4 regions of the Corynebacterium sp. p3-SID1761 genome follow, and region 2 is predicted to be linked to each of the others. Evidence: predicted binding sites of a transcription regulator. Region 2 holds the regulator's gene; each other region holds the start of a gene.
What was found. The regulator LexA, encoded in region 2, represses DNA repair genes until DNA is damaged. The targets are predictions, from matches to a motif close to CGAACANNTGTTCG.
Positions count from the first base shown of each region.

Region 1: the regulator LexA is predicted to act here: its motif matches at 1,736-1,749, upstream of ACWXWJ_RS06125 (HNH endonuclease signature motif containing protein).
Region 3: the regulator LexA is predicted to act here: its motif matches at 3,340-3,353, upstream of ACWXWJ_RS04045 (error-prone DNA polymerase).
Region 4: the regulator LexA is predicted to act here: its motif matches at 2,388-2,401, upstream of ACWXWJ_RS02285 (SAV_6107 family HEPN domain-containing protein).

Region 1 is NZ_JBSQBJ010000009.1:40,237-45,454, reverse strand. It holds gene dnaK (molecular chaperone DnaK) at 1-1,080, shown strand, start outside; gene grpE (nucleotide exchange factor GrpE) at 1,080-1,643, shown strand; gene ACWXWJ_RS06125 (HNH endonuclease signature motif containing protein) at 1,867-3,168, shown strand; gene ACWXWJ_RS06120 (DUF3899 domain-containing protein) at 3,165-4,355, opposite strand; gene dnaJ (molecular chaperone DnaJ) at 4,536-5,218, shown strand, end outside.
Region 2 is NZ_JBSQBJ010000001.1:134,081-139,298, reverse strand. It holds gene hrpA (ATP-dependent RNA helicase HrpA) at 1-2,002, shown strand, start outside; gene nrdR (transcriptional regulator NrdR) at 1,999-2,490, opposite strand; gene ACWXWJ_RS00615 (hypothetical protein) at 2,533-2,898, opposite strand; gene lexA (transcriptional repressor LexA) at 3,204-3,989, shown strand; gene ACWXWJ_RS00605 (DeoR/GlpR family DNA-binding transcription regulator) at 4,051-4,851, shown strand; gene hflX (GTPase HflX) at 4,848-5,218, opposite strand, start outside.
Region 3 is NZ_JBSQBJ010000004.1:126,323-131,540, reverse strand. It holds gene ACWXWJ_RS04065 (sucrase ferredoxin) at 1-445, shown strand, start outside; gene ACWXWJ_RS04060 (methionine ABC transporter permease) at 507-1,187, opposite strand; gene ACWXWJ_RS04055 (methionine ABC transporter ATP-binding protein) at 1,184-2,290, opposite strand; gene ACWXWJ_RS04050 (MetQ/NlpA family ABC transporter substrate-binding protein) at 2,329-3,189, opposite strand; gene ACWXWJ_RS04045 (error-prone DNA polymerase) at 3,365-5,218, shown strand, end outside.
Region 4 is NZ_JBSQBJ010000002.1:86,744-91,961, reverse strand. It holds gene mraZ (division/cell wall cluster transcriptional repressor MraZ) at 105-536, opposite strand; gene ACWXWJ_RS02290 (DUF3040 domain-containing protein) at 1,313-1,714, opposite strand; gene ACWXWJ_RS02285 (SAV_6107 family HEPN domain-containing protein) at 1,864-2,289, opposite strand; gene ACWXWJ_RS02280 (GNAT family N-acetyltransferase) at 2,451-3,083, shown strand; gene metF (methylenetetrahydrofolate reductase [NAD(P)H]) at 3,154-4,122, opposite strand; gene ACWXWJ_RS02270 (polyprenyl synthetase family protein) at 4,262-5,218, shown strand, end outside.

The DNA of each region.
Region 1 (5,218 bases), on a different contig from region 2:
CTGCCGTACATCACGGTGGACGAGGATCGGAACCCGCTGTTCCTGGACGAAACCCTGACCCGCACCGAGTTCCAGAAGATCACTCAGGATCTGCTGGATCGCACCAAGGCTCCGTTCCAGGCGGTGCTGAAGGATGCTGAGGTTAGCGTGGACGAGATCGACCACGTCGTGCTGGTCGGTGGCTCCACCCGCATGGTTGCCGTATCCGAGCTGGTCACCGAGCTGACCAATGGTAAGGAGCCCAACAAGGGCGTCAACCCAGACGAGGTTGTTGCCGTGGGTGCTGCCCTGCAGGCCGGTGTGCTGCGCGGCGAGGTGAAGGACGTGCTGCTGCTCGACGTCACCCCGCTTTCCCTGGGTATTGAGACCAAGGGTGGCGTGATGACCAAGCTGATCGAGCGCAACACCACCATCCCGACGAAGCGTTCCGAGACCTTCACTACTGCTGAGGATAGCCAGCCCAGCGTGCAGATCCAGGTCTTCCAGGGCGAGCGCGAGATGGCTGCGCACAACAAGCTGCTCGGCTCCTTCGAGCTGGCTGGCATCGCCCCTGCACCGCGCGGCGTTCCGCAGATCGAGGTCACCTTCGATATCGACGCCAACGGCATCGTCTCCGTATCTGCAAAGGACAAGGCGACCGGCAAGGAAAACACGATCAAGATCCAGGAAGGCTCCGGCCTGTCCCAGGAGGAGATCGACCGTATGGTCAAGGATGCTGAGACTCACGCAGAGGAGGACAAGAAGCGCCGCGAGGAGCAGGAAGTCCGCAACTCTGCAGAGTCTATGGCTTACCAGACCCGTAAGTTCGTCGAGGAGAACAAGGACAAGGTCAGCGAAGACGCCCAGAACAAGGTCGAGGAAGCAGCCAAGGCTGTGGACGAGGCTCTGAAGGGTGATGACATCGAGGCCATCAAGGACGCTGTGGAGAAGCTGAACGCTGAGTCTCAGGAGATGGGCAAGGCTATCTACGAGGCAGAAGCAGCATCCGGTGCTGAAGGTGCCGCTGCAACCGATGACCCGAACGTTGTCGACGCCGAAGTTGTCGATGAGGACACTTCCGCAGAGGATGATAAGAAGTAATGTCTGAAGATCTGAATCAGAACCCGGACGCCCCGGAAAATACCGAACCAGAAGTAACCGAGGCACAAGGGGTCGACGAGGGTCTGGCAGAAGCTGATCTGGCTGAAGATGAGGGCGTCGACAACAACGCCGCAGACGAGGCCGAGAACAACATCGAGGCCGAGCTGGCCGAGCGCACCGAAGATCTGCAGCGCGTGACGGCGGAGTACACCAACTACCGCCGTCGCGTAGAGCGCGACCGCGTGAGCGTGATTACCGGCGCGAAGGCTGACGTAGCCTCCGAGCTGCTGCCGATCCTGGATGACCTGGAGATGGCAGAACAGCATGGCGATCTGACCGGTCCGCTGAAGTCCATGTCGGATAAGCTGCACTCCGTGATGGCCTCCATGAAGGTGGAGAAGTTCGGCGAGGAAGGCGACGAATTCGACCCTAACTGCCACGAGGCAGTGCAGGACACTAGTAGTGGTGACGAGAAGGTGCTGGCCACCGTTCTACGTCGTGGCTACCGTCTAGAAGATCGGGTGCTGCGCAATGCGATGGTTATTATCGGCGACCCGCAGTAGTCCTGTTGGCGGTCTACCGCTGAGTTAACCCCTTAAGAGGGCTCCATGGTTTTACCGTGGGGCCCTTTCTTATGGCTAGAACACACATGTTTAGAACGAGTGTTCGATTTTGTAGTGTTTTTTCGGAAGGGTTGTCGGGGGCGTTTTCTATGCTTATTGCGCACGGAAAACCACGGGACGAAAACCATGCAACACAGGGGACTTTGATCATCAAAGGGGAAAGATGTTCGACCAACCCACACCACCAGAAGAATCGCCACCAGACCAGCGTCCGCCCAACCAATCCGCCGATCAGGCGCAGAAGCCTTTTTGGAAAGTAACCGACCCTACCGACCCGATAAGCGCAGCAGTCTGCGACATCAATCTCAACAATGCGCGCCTTGCCGTGGCATGCACGCCTCGCGACCATGAATGCGTCGGCGATGTCACCACCCGCTTGTGTGTCCGCCTGGGACTACCGGAGTTTCGGGTCATCCAGCTTATTGACGTCGGCGCAACCTTCCGCCGCTTCCCATCGTTGTTGAAGCTTGCCGAAACGGGGGCTTACTCCATAGAAATCTGGCGGATTGTCGCGCAGAGCCTTGTCGCTATTAGTGACGCCCACGCCTCCGTCATAGAAGCCGATGTATACACTGCACTTTCACCTACTCGACCTAACCAGGCAATGCTTGGGCATGGCACGATCCGTCAGCGGCTGAAGAAGATCGTCATGCAGCGCGAGCCTTTGGCTTGTCCGATCGATCCTGCAGATCGGCCCATGCTCTCGGACGATGCGAATGAGGAGGGTGCCGAAGATGCGCTGGGAAATGCAGCAAGGCTGAGTATTGATGACCGGCCAAGCGACCATACCGAGTTTTATCTGACTCTCCCTAAGTTGGAGGCGCTAGAGCTGATTCAAGCGGTTGATGGCGTGCGGAAGAAAGAGAACTGCTCGCGGGCGCGGGCGCTGCTAAGTCTGGTGCGGGGGAGTGCTACTGCAGAAGTGAACCTCAACCTATATCGCCGGGTGGATATTCCGGATTCCCAGATCTGGGCCGCTGGCACCTGGCTTAGTCCGCTGGCTACGAAGGAATGGATGGCTCGCGTGACCCATCTGCAGGCTCCGGGGAAGGCCACCACGGCTGGTTATACTCCGACGCCGCTGATTCGCGCGAGCGTGGAAGGGCGGGACGGGACTTGCCGGTTCCCCGGTTGCGACGTGCCTGCCCACAAATGCCAGCTGGATCACGTCAAACGCTTCGTGCATAACAACCCGGAAGGCGGGCCGACTGATACGTCAAACCTCCACTGTCTCTGTGCAAAGCATCACAATGCGAAGACGACCGGAGCATGGGATGTGGAGATCTCCTCCGATGGAGTGGAAACCTGGAGCAGCCACGGCGACGGCCACACCGTGATCACCACTCCGAACGGCCCGCTGGGAAGATTCACATTCCGGCACCGAGCCATAAAGCGAACGCGGAGGGTGGTGGAGTTCAACCAGCGGAAACAACAGCGCAACCAAGAGGAAGAGCCACCGTTCTAGGCGAGGCCGCCTCCATCCCCTAGGTCACCGAGATGAAGCTTCTCGGTGAGGTATGCGGTCGGCTTGACCTCAAGCTCCGCAGTGTGGTCGCTATTCCACTTCACATTGGTGAACGTAGTCACCTCGCCCATGTGAGAGATCATCAGGCGTGGACTCAACGCGCCTGCCTGCTGGGAGAACTGGTTGGCGGCCAGGGTTGCCATCATCTTGATGGATCCCATGAGATCGCTGCCCTCATCCATCTCGCGGAGCAGCGTTACATGGCGATGCGGAGCTGCCAGCAACAACCCAGACTCGCGATCGATTTGGGGTAGGTAACGCTCGACGATGTCATCCAACAGAATCGGAATAGACCCCACGTAGTACGAGGATCCAACGAACAACCACACGCGTTCTCCGGGCTTGCTCTTGTCCGCCTGGATGGACTGCACCTCAAGATCGGAATCAATCAGATCCTGCCATAGGTTGCGGTAGCCGATCCGGAAGAGGTCCTCTACGGGCCCTCGATCCTCCAGCGAATCCGGGGTCAGGCCCAACACTGCGTTGGGTGAGTCTAGGACTAGGTGGATGCAAAGGGCGTCCGAAAAAGGACGAATGGGGGATTCTGGGTTGAACTCGAACGCATCCGCCTGCGCGCTCTCCGGCAGAAGTTCGATCGCCGTGAGGCGCACACGCAGGTAGGAGTAGAACTCCGCGTCGGGGATTGAGCCCATATCCGTCGTGATCTGGATAGACGAGACAAGCGTGGAAACGAAGTTATTGACCATCTCGGGCATGTCCCTGGCAAAGTCCTCGGCGCTCGCGACCTGCTTCGTGATGTTCTCAAGGCCCATTAGTGAACCCTCGCCATCGTCCGGTGCCGGAAGTCTGCCGCCATAGGGGCCAGGGGTGCGGCCGACATATTTCAGGGGCTTCTCAATGTCCTCAGGCTTGCTGAAATACACCACCTCAGGAGTGGGGTTCGCGCCATAGCCGAGATCGTTAAGCGCGCGCACGATGTGGCGAATCATCGCGGTGGACTGGTGCAAGTCCAGGCCGCTCAACGGCACTGGTGGATCCTCCGGGCCGGGAGCAGGTGTGCCGGGAGCAGAAAAGCTATCAACCGAGCTGTCAGAGCTGCCGAGATCGGATGGTGAATTGTGGGAGCCGAAAAGTCGGCTAAACCAACTGCGCTTTTTGGGTGCCATGGCCCCACCCTAGTCAGTTCTGCTCGAGTGGGCTTTCGTCTGGCCCCGAAGCGACGCTGCAAGGGAATAAAAGCGTAGGGGCGTCGTTATAGAAGATTAGATATCAAAAGTTCAGCGCGGTAGACTCAAGGTTAATGAGTGATACCCCGCGTGAACAGCGCAAGAAGGAAGGAGCGACACATGGCGCACAGTGAATGGGCCGAGAAGGATTATTACCAAGACCTCGGCGTGTCCTCCACCGCATCGGCAGAGGAGATCAAGAAGGCATACCGCAAGATCGCTCGCGAAAATCACCCGGATGCCAACCCGGGCGATACGGTGGCGGAGGAGCGGTTCAAGAAGGCTTCCGAAGCCTACAGTGTGGTGGGCGATAAGGAAAAGCGCGCGGAGTATGACGAGCTGAAGCGCATGCTTGCTAGCGGTGCATATTCGACCGGTGCAGGATTCGGCGGTGCAGGATTCAGCGGTGCAGGCGGCTTTAACGTCTCTGATCTTTTTGGCAATGACGCCCACAGTGGTGGATTCGGCGACATCTTCGGCGGAATCTTCGGTGAGGATCCGACCGCCGGCGCCTCCCGCAGCCGCTTCGGAGGGCGGGGTAGCCGCCGTACCCAGCGCAGCCGCGGGGCAGACGTGGAGACGGAGCTGACGCTCGAGTTCCGCGAGGCTACAAGAGGCGTGACCGTTCCGATCCGCCTCACTAAACCCGAGCCCTGCGAAAACTGCCACGGCTCCGGCGCCAAGGCGGGCACCGCGCCGCACACATGTGGTGCATGCGGTGGTGACGGCATGGTCAGTGAGAACAAGGGTGCTTTCGGTTTTTCCCGCCCGTGCGCGGAGTGCTCGGGTACGGGGTCGGTAAT
Region 2 (5,218 bases):
CCCCTCCTCGCATGTGTCAAAGAAGCCCCCACAGTGGCTTATGGCCGCGGAGCTGGTGGAAACGTCGCAGGTCTTTGCCCGCACAGTGGGGCCGATTGACCCCAGCTGGATCGAATCAATTGCTCCACACATGGTGAAGTACAACTACTCCGAGCCGGTGTGGTCCTCCTCGCGGGGTGCGGCAATGGTGCATGAAAAGGTTCTGCTTTTGGGCCTACCCATTGTCGCGGACAGGATGGTTAATGCCTCCAAGGTGGCTCGGCCTTTGGCCCGCGAGCTTTTTATCCGCCATGCCCTCGTGGAGGGAGATTGGAAGACTCGCCACCACTTTTTCTCCCACAACCAAAATCTGCTGGCCGAAGCTACTGATCTGGAGGATAAGGCTCGTCGTCGCGATATCGTTGTCGACGATCAAGCTCTTTTTGATTTTTATGACGCCCGCTTGCCCGAGAAGATCGTCTCCTCTCGACATTTCGATTCTTGGTGGAAGAAAGCTCGCCACAAGGATCCACACCAGTTGGACTTCACCCTTGAGGCACTAATCGACTCGCAAGAGGCTGCCAAGGCCGCCGACGAGTTCCCTGATGCGTGGCGCCAGGGCAGCTTGGAGTTCGAGCTATCCTATGTGTTCTTGCCGGGAGACCCCGACGATGGAATAACCATGCGCGTACCCCTGCCGCTGCTGGCGAATGTCTCCGAACCCGAAACACGCTGGCTGGTCGCCGGTATGCGTGAGGAACTCTCGGTCGCACTGATCCGCTCCTTGCCGAAGCCACTGCGCACCAGCGTCGTGCCAGCCAGCAATTTTGCTGCCGCTGCCCTTAAGAAGATGGTTCCCTTCGACGGCGAGTTTGGTTTTGCACTTGCAGAGGCTTTACGCGAATTAGGAGGCCGGGGCATCACGGCTCAGGACTTCGATTGGAACCGCGTCCCGGAGCACTTGCGTATGCAATTTGCCGCCATTGACCGGCGGGGAAAGGTGATCGAGAAGTCTCGTGACCTGCAATATCTCCAGAACAAACTTTCTGGCCAGGTCACTTCTGCGATTGCTCAGGCGGCAGCTCGGACGAAGCCTGCAGCTCCCAGCGATGCTGCACAGCATTCACCTCAGCGACAAAAGAAGCGTGGCGGCACGTCGAGCGGTGTGCTGGCTACCGCCGAGGCATGGACAGTAGACGGCATCGGAGTGCTTCCCGAGACAGTGGAAACGGTGGTCGACGGGCAAACTCTGCACACCTATCCCGCTATCGTCGCTTCACACAGTGGCGTGACGTTGAAAGCCTTCCCCACCAAGCAAGCTGCGGATGGGCAGCAGTTTACGACCGTGCTGAACATGATGGTCAACGCTTGTACGGTATCCCCAAAACAAATGATCAAGGGCTTGCCGCTACGTCAACGTGTGGCTATGGAGCAGATCGACGGGGGCGTCGATGGGCTAGTCAGCGATGTGGTGGCTCTGGCCTGCCGAGACATGCTTATGAAGCTGGGGCCTGTGGTGCGCGACCCAGAAAAGTGCGAAGAGGTGGTGGGTGTAGCTCGCTCTCAGGGACCCGGACGCGTGCGGCAATACGTAGTAGCCCTAGCACCCGCTGTGCTGGCCGTTGCGGACATGTCAGCGGAACTGAAGGGTTGGTCGGGAGATGCCATCGAAGATATGCGTAGGCATCTCGATTTCTTCCTGGGCAAGCATGCCATCGCCCGCAATGGCATTGAGCACATGCGCCATGTTCCGCGCTATGTGGAGGCCATGCGCGCTCGATTGGAAATGATGAAGACGGATCCAGACAAGGAAGAGGATCTGGACGAAGAGGTTCAAGAGGCTTTTGATCTCTTGGAAAAGACGAAGAAGCGGCTCCCAACGGCGAGGGCTGCCTCCCCACAGATCAAGGAGGTGCGCTGGATGATCGAGGAGTTTCGAGTCAGCCTCTTTGCACAGAACCTAGGCACAGCGCATTCGGTATCCCTGCAGCGTATCCGTAAGAAATTGGAGAAGATCCGTTAGCTGTCGTTGCCTTCAGACTCTTCAGGATGCTGGGCTAGAGACTGGCGGTGGGCACGCAGCGATTCGATTTCCTGCTCGAAGTCTTCGGCACAATTAAAAGACTTATACACGGAGGCGAAACGCAGATAAGCCACCTCGTCCAAGGTTCGGAGTGGATCCAAGATCGCCAGGCCGATCTGGTTTGCGGGTACTTGGGAGCCATGTGTCACTCGAACGGCTTGTTCCACTTCGTGTGCCAGACGCTTTAATGCGTCGTCGGAGACGTCGCGCCCCTGACATGCCCGACGCACGCCCTTGATAACTTTTTCTCTACTGAATTCCTCGGTCACTCCATTGCGCTTCACTACCAACAGAACAGACCTTTCAATAGTGGTGAAGCGGGTCTGGCATTGACTGCATTCGCGACGACGTCGGATAGAAACACCCATCTCAATGGATCGCGAATCAACAACGCGGGATGAATCTGAGCTACAGGAGGGGCACAACACCCTTCTCAGCTTAGTCGCCCCTCCCCCGACACAGAAGCTGAACTATGGGATGAGAAGAGGCGCAAACCCAAGCAGCGTGGACATCACTCCAAGGGAGACCGCGGTTCCACCAGGCGAGTGAATGATTCGCTCCGTTCGTGCGCGAACTCTATCTACCCATCCCATTTGATTGTCGAACAGGCATTCGTTTGCGCCGGAGATGCGATCCATCTTGCGGCGCGGAATCGAACGCGCAACAGGTGCAGAAGAATACCCAAAGGTGTTCGAATTACCCCTAGAATCCAGTGCTTCCCAATTAGGCTTAAGAACTTGAGGCCTACGAAGTGGCGCAACCCGATCATCAGGAAGCACACGGACATGCGATGCAGACTGGACAGTAGTTGCGGGACGAATGATCGAGGTGGTCATGTGGCTACTCCTTTACAATGCGACGTAAGGCCAATCAGCAAAGCGCCTTAGCGCCTACGTCTTATTCCCTTGGCTGTTGCCCTAGTGAACCATTCACGCCCGACAGGGAACTTCAAAAATTCTGGTTTCTAGATCATCTGTTCGAATCTCGAACACAGCACAAAATTTAGCACGCATGTTCGAACATGTCTAGACAAATCTAAACTTTTTCGAACACATATACTAGAAATGCGTTCTATTTCGGGTAGTGTGGATGCAGATCGCGAAATACCGATAAAGAGACCCCGCCGGAATGAGGTATAACCGTGTCCACCGACCAACCCACCGAAAGCCCTTCCCCTCGCCCTAAGCTTGGGCGTCCTCCGAAGTCCGAGGCTGACAAGCGTGCGGAGAAGCAAGCTCAGAAGGACGGCAAGAAGCCAGCCCTAAGCACTCGCCAGCGCCGCATTCTCGAAGTCATTCGCGATTCGACGGTCATCCGCGGTTACCCGCCAAGTATTCGCGAAATTGCCGATGCTGTAGGACTGCACTCGACGTCATCGGTTTCTTATCATCTCACCCAGCTGGAGAAGCGCGGACATCTACGCCGCGATGGCAAGCGACCTCGCGCGGTTGATGTGCGCTCCTTCGACGGCGTGCAACTCCCGGCCCAGACTAAACCCACGCCGCAAGCAGCTACTCCGCCCCCGACTTCCGACGAGGGAGAGCTCATGCCAGAGGCCACCTACGTCCCGGTTGTGGGGCAGATCGCCGCTGGCGCCCCGATCCTTGCAGAGCAAAATGTTGAGGCTCACTTCCCACTACCACAGGAGTTGGTAGGTAACGGAGAGCTCTTCTTGTTGCAGGTCGTGGGCGAGTCTATGCATGATGCCGGCATCTTCAACGGAGACTGGGTCGTGGTTCGCTCCCAGGCCGTCGCCGAGTTCGGCGATTTTGTCGCCGCCATGATCGACGGTGAGGCCACCGTAAAGGAGTTCCAAAAGGATGCCGACGGACTGTGGCTTATCCCCCACAACCCCCTGTTCGAACCTATCCCTGCCGAGGAAGCAACCATCCTAGGTAAGGTCGCAGCGGTTCTGCGCAAGATTTAACTCCCCCCCTATTGGTTCTGACGCCGCCGTCTCCGACCCACTTGGCACTAAAGTAGCGCCTATGGAATCAGCAGAACGGCGCCGTCAAATAGCCTCCCTCACCGCCATTCACGGCAGGGTTACTGTGAATGAACTGGCGGAGAAGTTCGGCGTCACCGCGGAAACAATTCGCCGCGACCTCGCGATTCTCTCTGACGGCGGTGAGCTCTTCCGCATCCACGGCGGAGCGGTTCCGGCACAGAATTTCCGTACAGACTTCACCACTCTTGCCACACGTTCAAAGGCATCTCTCGGAGCCAAGCGGTCAATCGCCCAAGCTGCAGTAAAGCTCCTTCCGGAAACAGGCAGCACCATCTTCATCGATGCAGGCACCACCACGGGCGTCTTTGCCGAGGCCATCGCCGAAGCCAATGCCACCAACGATCCCAAGCTGATGGCACCGAAGCTCAATATCGTCACGAACTCTTTCTTTATTGCCACCACATTGGCGGAATCCCCCCGTTGCGATGTCCAACTAATCGGTGGACACGTCCGCGCCCTGTCTCAGGCTGTCGTTGGCGACCTTGCCACCCGCGCGCTCGGCGTCCTCCATGCCGATGTTGCATTCATTGGAACCAATGCCCTTACTATCGTTCACGGGCTATCCACTCCCGATGCCCAAGAAGGAGCAATCAAGCGCTCTATGGTGGCAAACTCCGACCGCGTGGTCGCACTGTGCGATTCCACGAAGTTTGGCCTGGACTACCTGGTGAGCTTCGCAACTATCCAGGACATCAGTGCCGTCGTGACCGACGAAGATGCCCCGCAGCCCTACGTTTCCGAGCTGCGCAATCTCGGTATCGACGTCAGCTTTGGCAGCTAGTCTGCGGCTCTGAACTCCTGCAACTCCCCTGCCACTACATTCGGCAAACGAACCTCTAGTTTCGTTCCCTCTGCGTCATAGTCCTCTGCAATTACCGTTCCCAGTTCGTGGACTTTGGCCACGATATCGCCGCGGTCAAAAGGCACGTGCAACGTGACATGGGAATCCAGGGAATTCAGGAACAACTCCAGCTGAGCCTCCAGCTCGGCAATCCCTTCACCTGTTTTCGCCGACACAAAGACGGCATCCGGCACTCGGTGACGTAGTTCGGCGAGCACCAGTGGGTCCGCGGTATCGATCTTGTTCACCACCAGAATTTCCGGTGGCGCCTCCTGTCCGGATTCCTCGACGATCCCGCCGATCACTG
Region 3 (5,218 bases), on a different contig from region 2:
AGTCTGGGAATCCTCCCACACCAAGGGGCATCGCTTTGCCCCCTCCATGATTCTGCTGCCGACCAACTACTCCTATGGCCGACTCGGCACTGCCGGAGCTCGCAGTATGCTGGAACGCGCCAAGCAGGGCGAACTGTGGCTGGAAGGCTGCCGCGGCCGCGGGCTGTGGGATCCGGTTGGGCAGGTCGCGGAGCTTGCCGTCGCGGAGAAGATGTCTCAAGAAGGCCGCCCCGTCACACTGGCAACGATGCACGTTCGTAAGCCGGAAGCAGCCGAGGCTGAAGCCACGGACGCTGGCACCGAGGTGCGCATTGTGCGCGTTACCGACGAAGCTGGTGCACATAAAGAAATCACGGTGCGCCTGACTTCGCGCTCGGGTGGTACATCCGTTCCCTCTTGCGGCAAGAAGCCCAAACAGACCGTGACGTGGGACGCGGAGTTCTAAACCCATAGAAAAACCCCGGGGCAGTTCAGATTTGAACTAGCACCCGGGGTTTTGTCGCTAACTAGCGGCGCATGATCTTCTTCGACAGCCAGTTTCCGCCCAGCTGCGCGATCTGCACGATGACGATGATTACTGCAACGGTCGTCCACGTTACGGCGTCATTAAACGAGCGATAACCGTAGACAATCGCGAAGTCACCCAAGCCGCCGGCGCCGATGTATCCCGCCATGGCGGACATATCGACAATGGCGATAAACATAAAGGTCAGGCCTAGGATCAGCGGCCCCAGCGCCTCAGGGATGATTACCGAGAAGATGATCTTCAGCGGCGAGGCACCCATCGCCTTGGCCGCCTCGATCACGCCCGGGTCGATGGCCACGAGGTTCTGCTCGAAGATGCGGGCGGCGCCGAAAGTCGCGGCGACGACCATACCGACGATCGCGGCCTCGGTGCCGATACGGCTCTGCACCACTAGGTCAGTTAGCGGACCGATCGCTGTCAGCAAGATGATGAACGGGATCGGGCGGATGAAGTTCACCAGGAAGTTCGTTACCCAGTAGACCGCACGGTTCTGCAGAATGCCGCCCTTGCGGGTGGTAAACAGTAGCAGGCCGATCATCAGGCCTAGAACCGAGGAGATCACAAGCGTGATCGAGACCATGTAGAGCGTGTCGAAAATGGCCTTTTGGAACGTGTTGCCGTAGCGATCCCAATCCATTTGCGCGAGGGTCATCGTGTTCATCGGATCTCCTCAATCTCGGTGGAGGACTGCATATGGCTGTGGAACTCCTCAATTGCCTGCTCGCCGGCGGCATCGTGCGCCGTCAAGCGCAAGGTAAGGCGACCGAAGCTGTGGTTTTGAAGGGTAGTGACGCCACCGTGGACGATGTTGACCGTCACTCCTGCAGCAGACAGCTTGGATACGGCGTCGAAGAAACCAATTCCCTCGGCCATAGTCACAGTGAAGAGGCGACCGTGCTCGGACTGTAGCGCCTCGGCCTCAACCATGTCCGGAGTGTTGCGCAGGGAAGTGGCCACAAAGTTGGCCGCAGTCTGCGTCTGCGGGTTGGAAAAGACTTCGTAAACGCTGCCCTGTTCCACGATGCGGCCGTTCTCCATCACGATGACGGAGTCCGCGATGGCGCGCACAACTTCCATCTCGTGAGTAATCACGACGATGGTGATGCCGAGCTCACGGTTGACCTTGCGGAGGAGCTCCAACACGTCGCGCGTGGTGGAGGGGTCCAGTGCACTGGTGGCTTCATCGGCCAGCAGCAAACTGGGGTTGGTGGCCAGCGCGCGGGCGATGCCGACGCGCTGCTTCTGACCGCCAGAGAGTTGCTCCGGGTAGGCCTTGCCCTTATCGGAAAGGCCGACGAACTCCAGCAGCTCCTTGACACGTTCCTCGCGCTGCTGCTTAGGCATGCCCTGCAGGCGTAGTGGGTAGGCCACGTTGCCTGCCACGTTGCGGGAGGAGAAAAGGTTGAACTGCTGGAAGATCATGCCGATATCGCTGCGCAGCTTGCGCATTTGCGATTCCGGTAGGGGAACGATGTCCTGGCCATCCAGCAGGATCTGCCCGCTGGTGGGGCGATCCAGGCCGTTGATCTGACGGACGAGGGTGGACTTGCCTGCACCGGAGTAGCCGATAATGCCGACGATGGATCCCGCCGGGATATGAGTGTTGATGTCCTGCAGGGCTCGAATTTCTTTCTTGCCCTGCTTGAAAACCTTCGTCACATCGCGGAAGACGATGTCTGTGCCAGTGCTACTCGTGCCAGTGTTGCTCGTGCCGGTGGTGCCGGCACTGGGCTGGTCGACGCTAGGTTTCGCGTCTGAAGCCATAGGGAACCTCTTTTGAGAGTGGGGGTTAGGGAAGGGAGCTACTTCTTGATCTGCTTTTCGGTGTCCTTCAGGATCTTAGACAGCTCGTCTGGGCCCATCTTGACCTCGACGGAGGTGCCCTTGGACTGCTCGTTCAGCGCATCCTGAACGTCCTTGGAGTGCCAGACGTCGATGAGCTTCTTCAGATCCTCATCGTCCTTGTGCTCCTCGGTGGTGACGAAGGCGTTGATGAATGGTTTTGCAGCCTCTGCCTTCGGGTCATCCTGGACAATGGAGGACTTCGGGTCGATGTTGCCGCGCTCCAGGAAGGAGTTGTTGATGACGGCTGGGGTGCCGTCCTTGTAGGCGGTTACGGTCTGGGCGGCATCAACCGGGGTGACCTTGACCTTGGACTTGCTTTCATCAACATCGGCCGGAGTCGGGGAGAGAACCTTATCGTCCTTCAGCTTCACTAGACCGGCGGATGCCAGCACGTGGAGGGCACGACCCTGGTTGGTCGGGTCGTTCGGGATGGCGACCTCGCCGGCTTCCTCGATGTCCTTAACTTCGCTGTGATCCTGGTAGTACACGCCCAGCGGGATGATCTCGGTTGCGCCGATCGGTACCAGGTTGGAATCGTTGTTGACGTTGAAGTCAGCCAGGAACATCAGGTGCTGGAAGTTGTTGACGACGATTTCGCCGTCCTGCAGAGCACGGTTCGGCAGGCTGTAGTCGCCGAACGGAACTAGCTCGACATTCAGACCTTCTTCCTTAGCCTTCTGTTCGAAGACCTGCCACTGCTTTTGGCCCTGGTCGGTGGTGCCGATCTTGATCGTGTCATCGTCACCGCCGCAGGCGGAAAGGCTGAAAGCCATAGCTACCGCAGCTACTCCGGCTGCAACCTTTTGGCGAAGGGACATGGGAATCCTCCTGGATTGTCATGGGCCCGGATCTTTTTGGAACGTCCGGGCTGAACTGTGCGATTAAGGTAGCAGTCTAAACCAAAATGAACAACTTAGTCTAGTTTCAGTTTGAGCTTTTTCGGAAGTAGCTACACATTAGCCATTAATAGAATATGTGTTCTATAGTTGCAGTGTGTCTAATGAGTCGCGCAAGCCACAGTCCAGAAGTTTCTCCCTAGGCTCACCACTGAGTTGGAAACAGCTCGAAAGCGTGCTGTCTGGGCAAGGCCCTGGACTGCGGAACCTGCGGGCAGTAGGAATAGGGGAGGAGACGGGAGTAACTGGGGGCGAAGGGGCGTCAACAAGAAAAACCGGAATCGCCTTTGCCGAGCTTCATGCCTGCAACACCTACAACTTCCTGCGCGGCGCGAGCCAACCCGAGGAAATGGTTGCAGCGGCGCGCGAACTGGGGCTAAGTGCTCTTGCATGTGTAGATCGCGATGGCTTTTATGGGGCAGCGCGCTTCGCAACGGCGGTGACTGAGAGCACAGGGAGCTCCGATGCTGGCGAAACGAACCTCGCGACGGTGTTCGGCGCTGAGCTGAGCCTCGACGTGCCGCTCACAGTGCTGTGCAAAGGACGCGAAGGGTATGTGCGGCTAAGTCGCCTTATTACTGACGCCCGTATGGCCGACCCCGACAAAGATTCCGTACGGTACCCCGACCTCTCCCAGCTAGCAGAGGCAGCGGGCGGCCACTGGCTCGTGCTTCTCGACTGGCGGTGGGCAGAAAGCACGACAAGCGCATACACGGCAGCGCGGCTAATAAAGCTTTTTGGCACGGCCAATGTTGTGGTCGAGTTGCAGCACACAATGAATCCGGCAGATGCCGATCGCAACGAACGCCTCCACGCCCTAGCGATGCACTACGGACTGCGTGAGATCGTTAGCAGCGCCCCTACATGCGCCACACCGAAACACTCCCGGTTGGCCGGGGCGAAGGCGGCGCTGCGCGAACGCACAGACGTCGCTGCCGCAGAGCCGACCGTCCACCCGGTGGGCGGCTCGTGGCTGCGCTCGGGGGAGGAGATGCTGCAGCTCGCCGGCGATTGTGAGTGGCTAGCCCGTGCCGTCGAGACTTCCGTGCAGGTCGCCCGCGAATGCGCCTTCACCCTGGATCTTGTTGCGCCGAACCTGCCGCATTTCCCCGTACCGGAGGGATACACGGAAATGTCCTGGTTGCGCGCTATTACCGCCCGCGGCGGAGCTGAGCGCTATGGACGGCGCGGTTCTTCTGCAGCCGCCAACCAGGCGTGGGCCACCATTGACCGCGAACTGGAAACGATCGAACACTTAGGCTTTCCCGGTTACTTCCTCATCGTCCACGACATTGTCTCCTTCTGTCACGAGAGCAACATCTTTTGCCAGGGACGCGGGTCTGCGGCGAACTCTGCAGTGTGCTTTGCTCTGGGGATCACGACGGTGGACGCGGTGGCGTCGGGGCTGCTATTTGAGCGCTTCCTCTCCCCGGAACGCGACGGGCCGCCCGACATTGACCTCGACATCGAGTCGGGAAGACGCGAGGAGGTGATCCAATACGTGTACTCCCGCTATGGACGTGAGAATGCCGCGCAAGTGGCAAACGTGATTACCTATCGCCGCCGTGGCGCGATCCGCGATGCTGGCCGGGCTCTCGGCTACGCGCCGGGTCAGATCGACGCATGGAATCGTCACCCAGAACAAACCCCTGAGATTGTTTATGACCTCGCCGAACAGATGCGGGATCATCCCCGACACCTAGGAATCCACTCCGGGGGAATGGTGATCTGTGATCGTCCTATCGCACAGGTCGTACCTACAGAATGGGCGCGGATGGAGGGGCGCTCCGTGGTGCAGTGGGATAAGGACGACTGCGCCGCCGTGGGGTTGGTGAAGTTCGACCTGCTGGGGCTGGGCATGCTGGAAGCGCTTCACCATGCGGTGGATCAGGTGCGTGCGCACCGCGGACGGAACGTCGAGCTTTGGCGACTGGACCCTACCGAATCGGAG
Region 4 (5,218 bases), on a different contig from region 2:
GGGGAAGTACGTCAAGGTTCCGCGTCGTCCACGCAGGTAAGGGCCTGCGCACACTCTGTTGTCCACTATTAATTTGTCGTCTTGCGTTGTCGTTCCACGCGCTTCTAGAGGAAGGAAGCCAGCACTTCGTCGTCGCCGTCCGAGAAATCCTCTTCGTGCTCAGCGCTGTATTCTTCCCAGCTCGCGGCATCCCAAATCTCAATGAAGTCGACATTGCCGATTACTACGCACTCCTTCGAGAGCCCCGCGTAGTTACGGTGCAACGCCGAAACCGAAATCCTCCCCTGCGAATCCAGCGCCTGCTCATCGGCGCTGGCAGCAAGGTTTCGCACGAATGCGCGAGCCTTCGGGTTGGTGCGCGAAGCCTCAGCAGCCTTCTTTGCCCGCACAAGGAATTCAGCCTTGGGATATACAGCCAGGCTGCGATCCTGCCCTTTCACAACCATCAAGCCGTCCGCAAGTTCTTCGCGAAACTTCGCCGGCAGGGTCAATCGACCCTTGTCGTCGAGCTTCGGCGTAAAGGTGCCGAAAAACATGTCATCGGCCCCTTTCTATGAATGATCTTGCGCCTTGCTTTGCCGTGTCCGTTGTGAATCAAGGGTAAAAATCACCCTGACCATCGGTTTCTCTATGAAGTTTGGACTTGTTGGCACAGCTTCGCCCCAACGATCCCCACTTTACCCCACTCCTCCCCACAATCTCTACAACACGAGCTTATGTGTGCCCTTTTTTCTCGCCACTTCTTTCTCAAAGTGTCCCCAACCAGCACTCTAGCCATAAAGCACACCTTCACAACCAACGCACGATCTTTACATCCCCCCTCTTCTTTATTACGACACCACACTCTCCCCCACCCCGAGCCCCCCACTAAAAGCACCGGTTTAGCACAGGTAGACAGCGTTTCCCCCTTACACACGACCATCCTTCACCCCGAATGACTATGCATAGAATATTCAAAGTGGGGGAAAGTGGGGTGACCACACCCAACTCGCACACCAAAAATAAGATTTACCTTTTGAGGTCTAGCCTGAATTATGTAGCAAGTTCGATACCGACCAAGAGGATGCGACATGCGCTACACAACCGGCAACTTCGGGGCATTCGCCCACCCCTAGAGATCGAAAATGCCAGCGTGCTGGATGAGGTTCTGCTGACCCAAACCCGATGACCCCAATAATTCCCACATCGCGCCACGGTAAATCCCCGAAGAAGTAGAAGTCCCCTGACTCAAGGGTGAAACTAGCCCTAGCCGCAAACTAAAAACCACCGTCCTCCCGGCTGGGAGGCGGTGGTTTTCTTGTTCCGTAACGTTTTAGCGCTCAAAGCGACGGCGGAAGCTATCTTCCATCCGATCGCCGAGCCCGCCACCGGACGTTCCCTTCAGGGCACGTGCCTTGCGGGGCTTTCCCGCCTTGGAACGCTTGATAGCTGCAGCCTCCGGATCCTCATTCGGCTGGAAAGCCAGCAAGCCACCACCGAACATGATCAAAAATCCGAGGACACTTAGAGCCACGAACCACAGCGACAGTTGAGAGGCTGCAATGCCACCAACCATCACCGTGAGCCCGAGAACAATGAGCGCGATAGAACGGATGTTGAAGTTCATTGTCCGCTCGCCATTGGTGGAAGCCTGCTTCGCCAGGCGCGGATCCTCAGCAATCAGCGCCTGTTCGATCTCCGCGAGCATCCTCTGCTCTTGCTCTGATAGAGCCATCGCGACCTCCCAATTCTTTGCGGCTACTTCTTCCAACGGACAACCCGCAGAAAAAGTTTCCAGCCCGGGTGCGCTCCACCCGTGTTTACCCCACCCACCCTACATCAACCTGCGGTTTTCAAACAATGATGTGCATTGTTTGAGAAGCTCTAAGCCACCTTTGGCAGGTAATCCACCGCCGCTCGTGCTAGGTCCACTAGATCACAAGCATCGCGGTAAATCACGCCCCGGGAATCCGCAGGTATTCCCTGGCTAAGCCCCAAGCCAGCCCGGCTCGCCACTCGGGCATGCGCTTCAAAGGTTTCAGCCCATTCTTCAAGGTCCGGGCGAAGCACCCTCAGCTTTGCCCACGCACTCCCGGAAGGGCGACGCTTCCGCGAGGCCATCTCCCATTCAATCAACGCCCCTGCCGCCCTCAGCCCGGCGCGGTAGGCATATACGATCGCCTCTGGCTCGCGAAGTTCCGCTCGCGACAGTGCCAGCTGTCGCTCTGCCTCGTCCAGGAACCCCCTCGCACCCAGGGAGCGACTGTACCTACCCCGGGCTCCTATCTGCTTTTCCTGTACGGCCATCATTCTCATCCCCTAGTTTGCTCAGTCGCTGTTCTATGCAAGGTTTGGGTCTCACATTAGAAAGCGCCCGAGACATCACTGAGCACCAAGCCTACCATATTCGAACATATGTCTTATTAACTATTTTTGAGTTCATTCCGCCAGAAGGTGGCACTATTGTTTCCATGCCCCAGGACACGTACTCCCAGCCAACTCCCGACGATTCCTCCCTGCGCGTGTCCATCATCCCTGCCAACAACCGTCAGTTCATTGCGCGGCTCGACGAGCTCATCGACATTCACCTCGCCGCAATGAACTACCCCAAAGAGACCCATCCACAGCGCAAATCCCTGTGGTTCTACAACGCCTCCCAGCCGGACTTCACCTGCACCATGGCGCTCCTACACCACGTTGACGAGGCCCCAGATCCCGACAATTCACGCCAGCGTTGCGTCGGAATCGGCTTCACCTTTCGCGGCTCCCCGCACACATGGTGGTATCGGCAGGTCGCACGCGGCCTGGTTCTTAACGGATACTCCCGCACAGAGGTGTCCCGCATACTGCATACCTACGCAGAGCTCTCCGAGATACATGTCCTGCCCCCAGCGCAGGGTGAGGGCGTCGGCACCAAAATCCTCAACGACCTCCTCCAGCGAACGCCGCAGAGTACAGTAATGCTCTCCACCCCGGAGGTAGAAGGTGAAGCAAATGCCGCCTGGCAGCTTTATCGCCGAGCCGGGTTCACCGATGTGCTACGAAACTTCAAGTTCCCTGCAGATCCGCGACCATTCGGCATCCTGCAGCGAACGCGCAACTAACTCACCAATAGCTCACCAATACCAATACAGAGCCACTGCTGGGCACCTCGCGACTCCACTACCGAGGTACCTAGCGAACCATGTCGTGCCCGAGCCCCTGCCCCCATGCTGGCGCCATTCCCAAGTTGTGCAGAACTTCCTGCGTAGCCCGCACGTTATTCATCGTCATGAAGTGCAGATCTGGCACGCCTTCGGCAATCAGGCGCTCCGCCATCTCGGTGGTCACCTCGATGCCCACCTCGCGAATGGCATCACGGTTAGCCACCTCATCCCCTGCAGCCGCATCGAGTAGACGCTTCTCCAATTCCGATGGCAGAGCAGCACCCGCCAGCTCCATTTGGCGCCGCACGCTACGTAGCGACGTAATCGGCATAAGCCCCGGGATGATCGGCTTCTGCCCATGTTCCGGGTCCGCCTTGGCCAACCGGTCACGCAGACGCAGGTAATGATCCACATCAAAGAACATCTGCGTAATGGAATACTGTGCCCCGGCGCGAAGTTTCGCCAAGGTGTATTCGGTATCTTGCTCTAGCGATCCGGTGCGGTAGTGACCTTCCGGAAAGCTGGCGATGCCGATGTCAAAGTCCGCACATTCGGGCATATCACGAATCATGTCGATCAACTCGCTGGCGTAATTTAAACCACCCGGTGTAGCCACCCATTCAGCGTTAGGGTCGCCCGGCGGGTCGCCGCGCAGAGCCAGCAGGTTGGTCAGCCCCAGCGATGCATAGGTGCGTAGCATCTCCCGCAGCTCTTCCTGTGTGTGCTGCACCAGCGTCATATGCACCAGAGTGGTCAGCGGCTTGGTGCCCAGTCGCTCGGCAACGCGCAGAGTGCGCTCGCGGGTGCTTCCGCCGGCGCCATAGGTCACGGATACGAAGCTCACACCCAGATCGTGGAAAGCTTCCGCTGCATTCCAGAGCCGCTCCTCGGCAGCGTCATCGCGCGGCGGCATGAACTCGACAGAGAACGGTACACGCCCCGGCGTATGGAGGGAAAGTGACTGGGATACGGCAACCTGCCTGCGGATACTAGCCATACCCAAAGATCATATAGACAGAGCTGTCCATTTCAAGACATTGGCAATAATTCGCCTAAATTCGATACTCGCTCACCCCCACGCCCCGCCATACAAGCGTTCTTCGCACTTGACGCCCAACCGCTTAGAATGGAAAACCATGAGTACCGATGAGCAGGCAGCACACCCCTGGCGCCTCGATTCCCCACTGTCCGCGGTCAAAGCCGCCGTCGATGCCCAGCTAGTTGAGTATTTGAACCACTCGCACGAGGAGTTTTCTCATATCAATCCCCTCGTCAGCGGTGCCATCACGGTACTTCGGGACTTTATCGTCAACGGTGGTAAGCGCGTGCGTCCGACTTTCGCCTGGGCAGGTATCCGCGCGGCGCTCGAAGGCGGCGGCGGGTCGCTGGAGGCTCTTTGTGAAAAGGAAAATGACGCCACCTCGTCCCTCACCACCAACTTCACCCCCCACTCCGTACTCAATGCGCTGTCCGCTTTCGAATTCATCCAGGCCTGTGCGCTGATTCACGATGACATTATCGACCGCTCTGATACCCGGCGCGGCTTCCCCACTGCCCATCGCACCTTCGAGGGCAAGCACCGCGAACGCGGTTGGTTGGGCTCTTCTGAGCACTATGGGATAAGCCAAGCTATCCTCCTCGGCGATCTCGCTTTTGCCTGGGCAGACGATCTGTACAACGATTCGGGTCTCAGCGATACCGCATTGCGTCGAGCCCGCCCCGCGTGGCGCGCGATGCGCACTGAAGTTATTGCCGGCCAGATTTTGGACATTGCCGTCGAGGCAAACGGTAGCGAGGATGTTGCAGACTCCTTCGCCGTCATTAAGTACAAGACCGCCTCCTACACCGTGGCCCGACCGCTACACATCGGAGCTGCGCTGGCGGGAGCCAATGAACAAACTCAAACCATGCTCCGCGGGGTGGGTCAGGACATCGGCGAGGCCTTCCAATTACGAGATGACCAATTGGGTGTCTTCGGCGACCCGGAAGTCACAGGCAAACCATCTGGCGACGACCTACGCACGGGCAAACGTACGACACTCATCAACGAGGCGTTGCGCCGAGGTAGCGCAGCCCAGGTCGCTGCCCTTCGA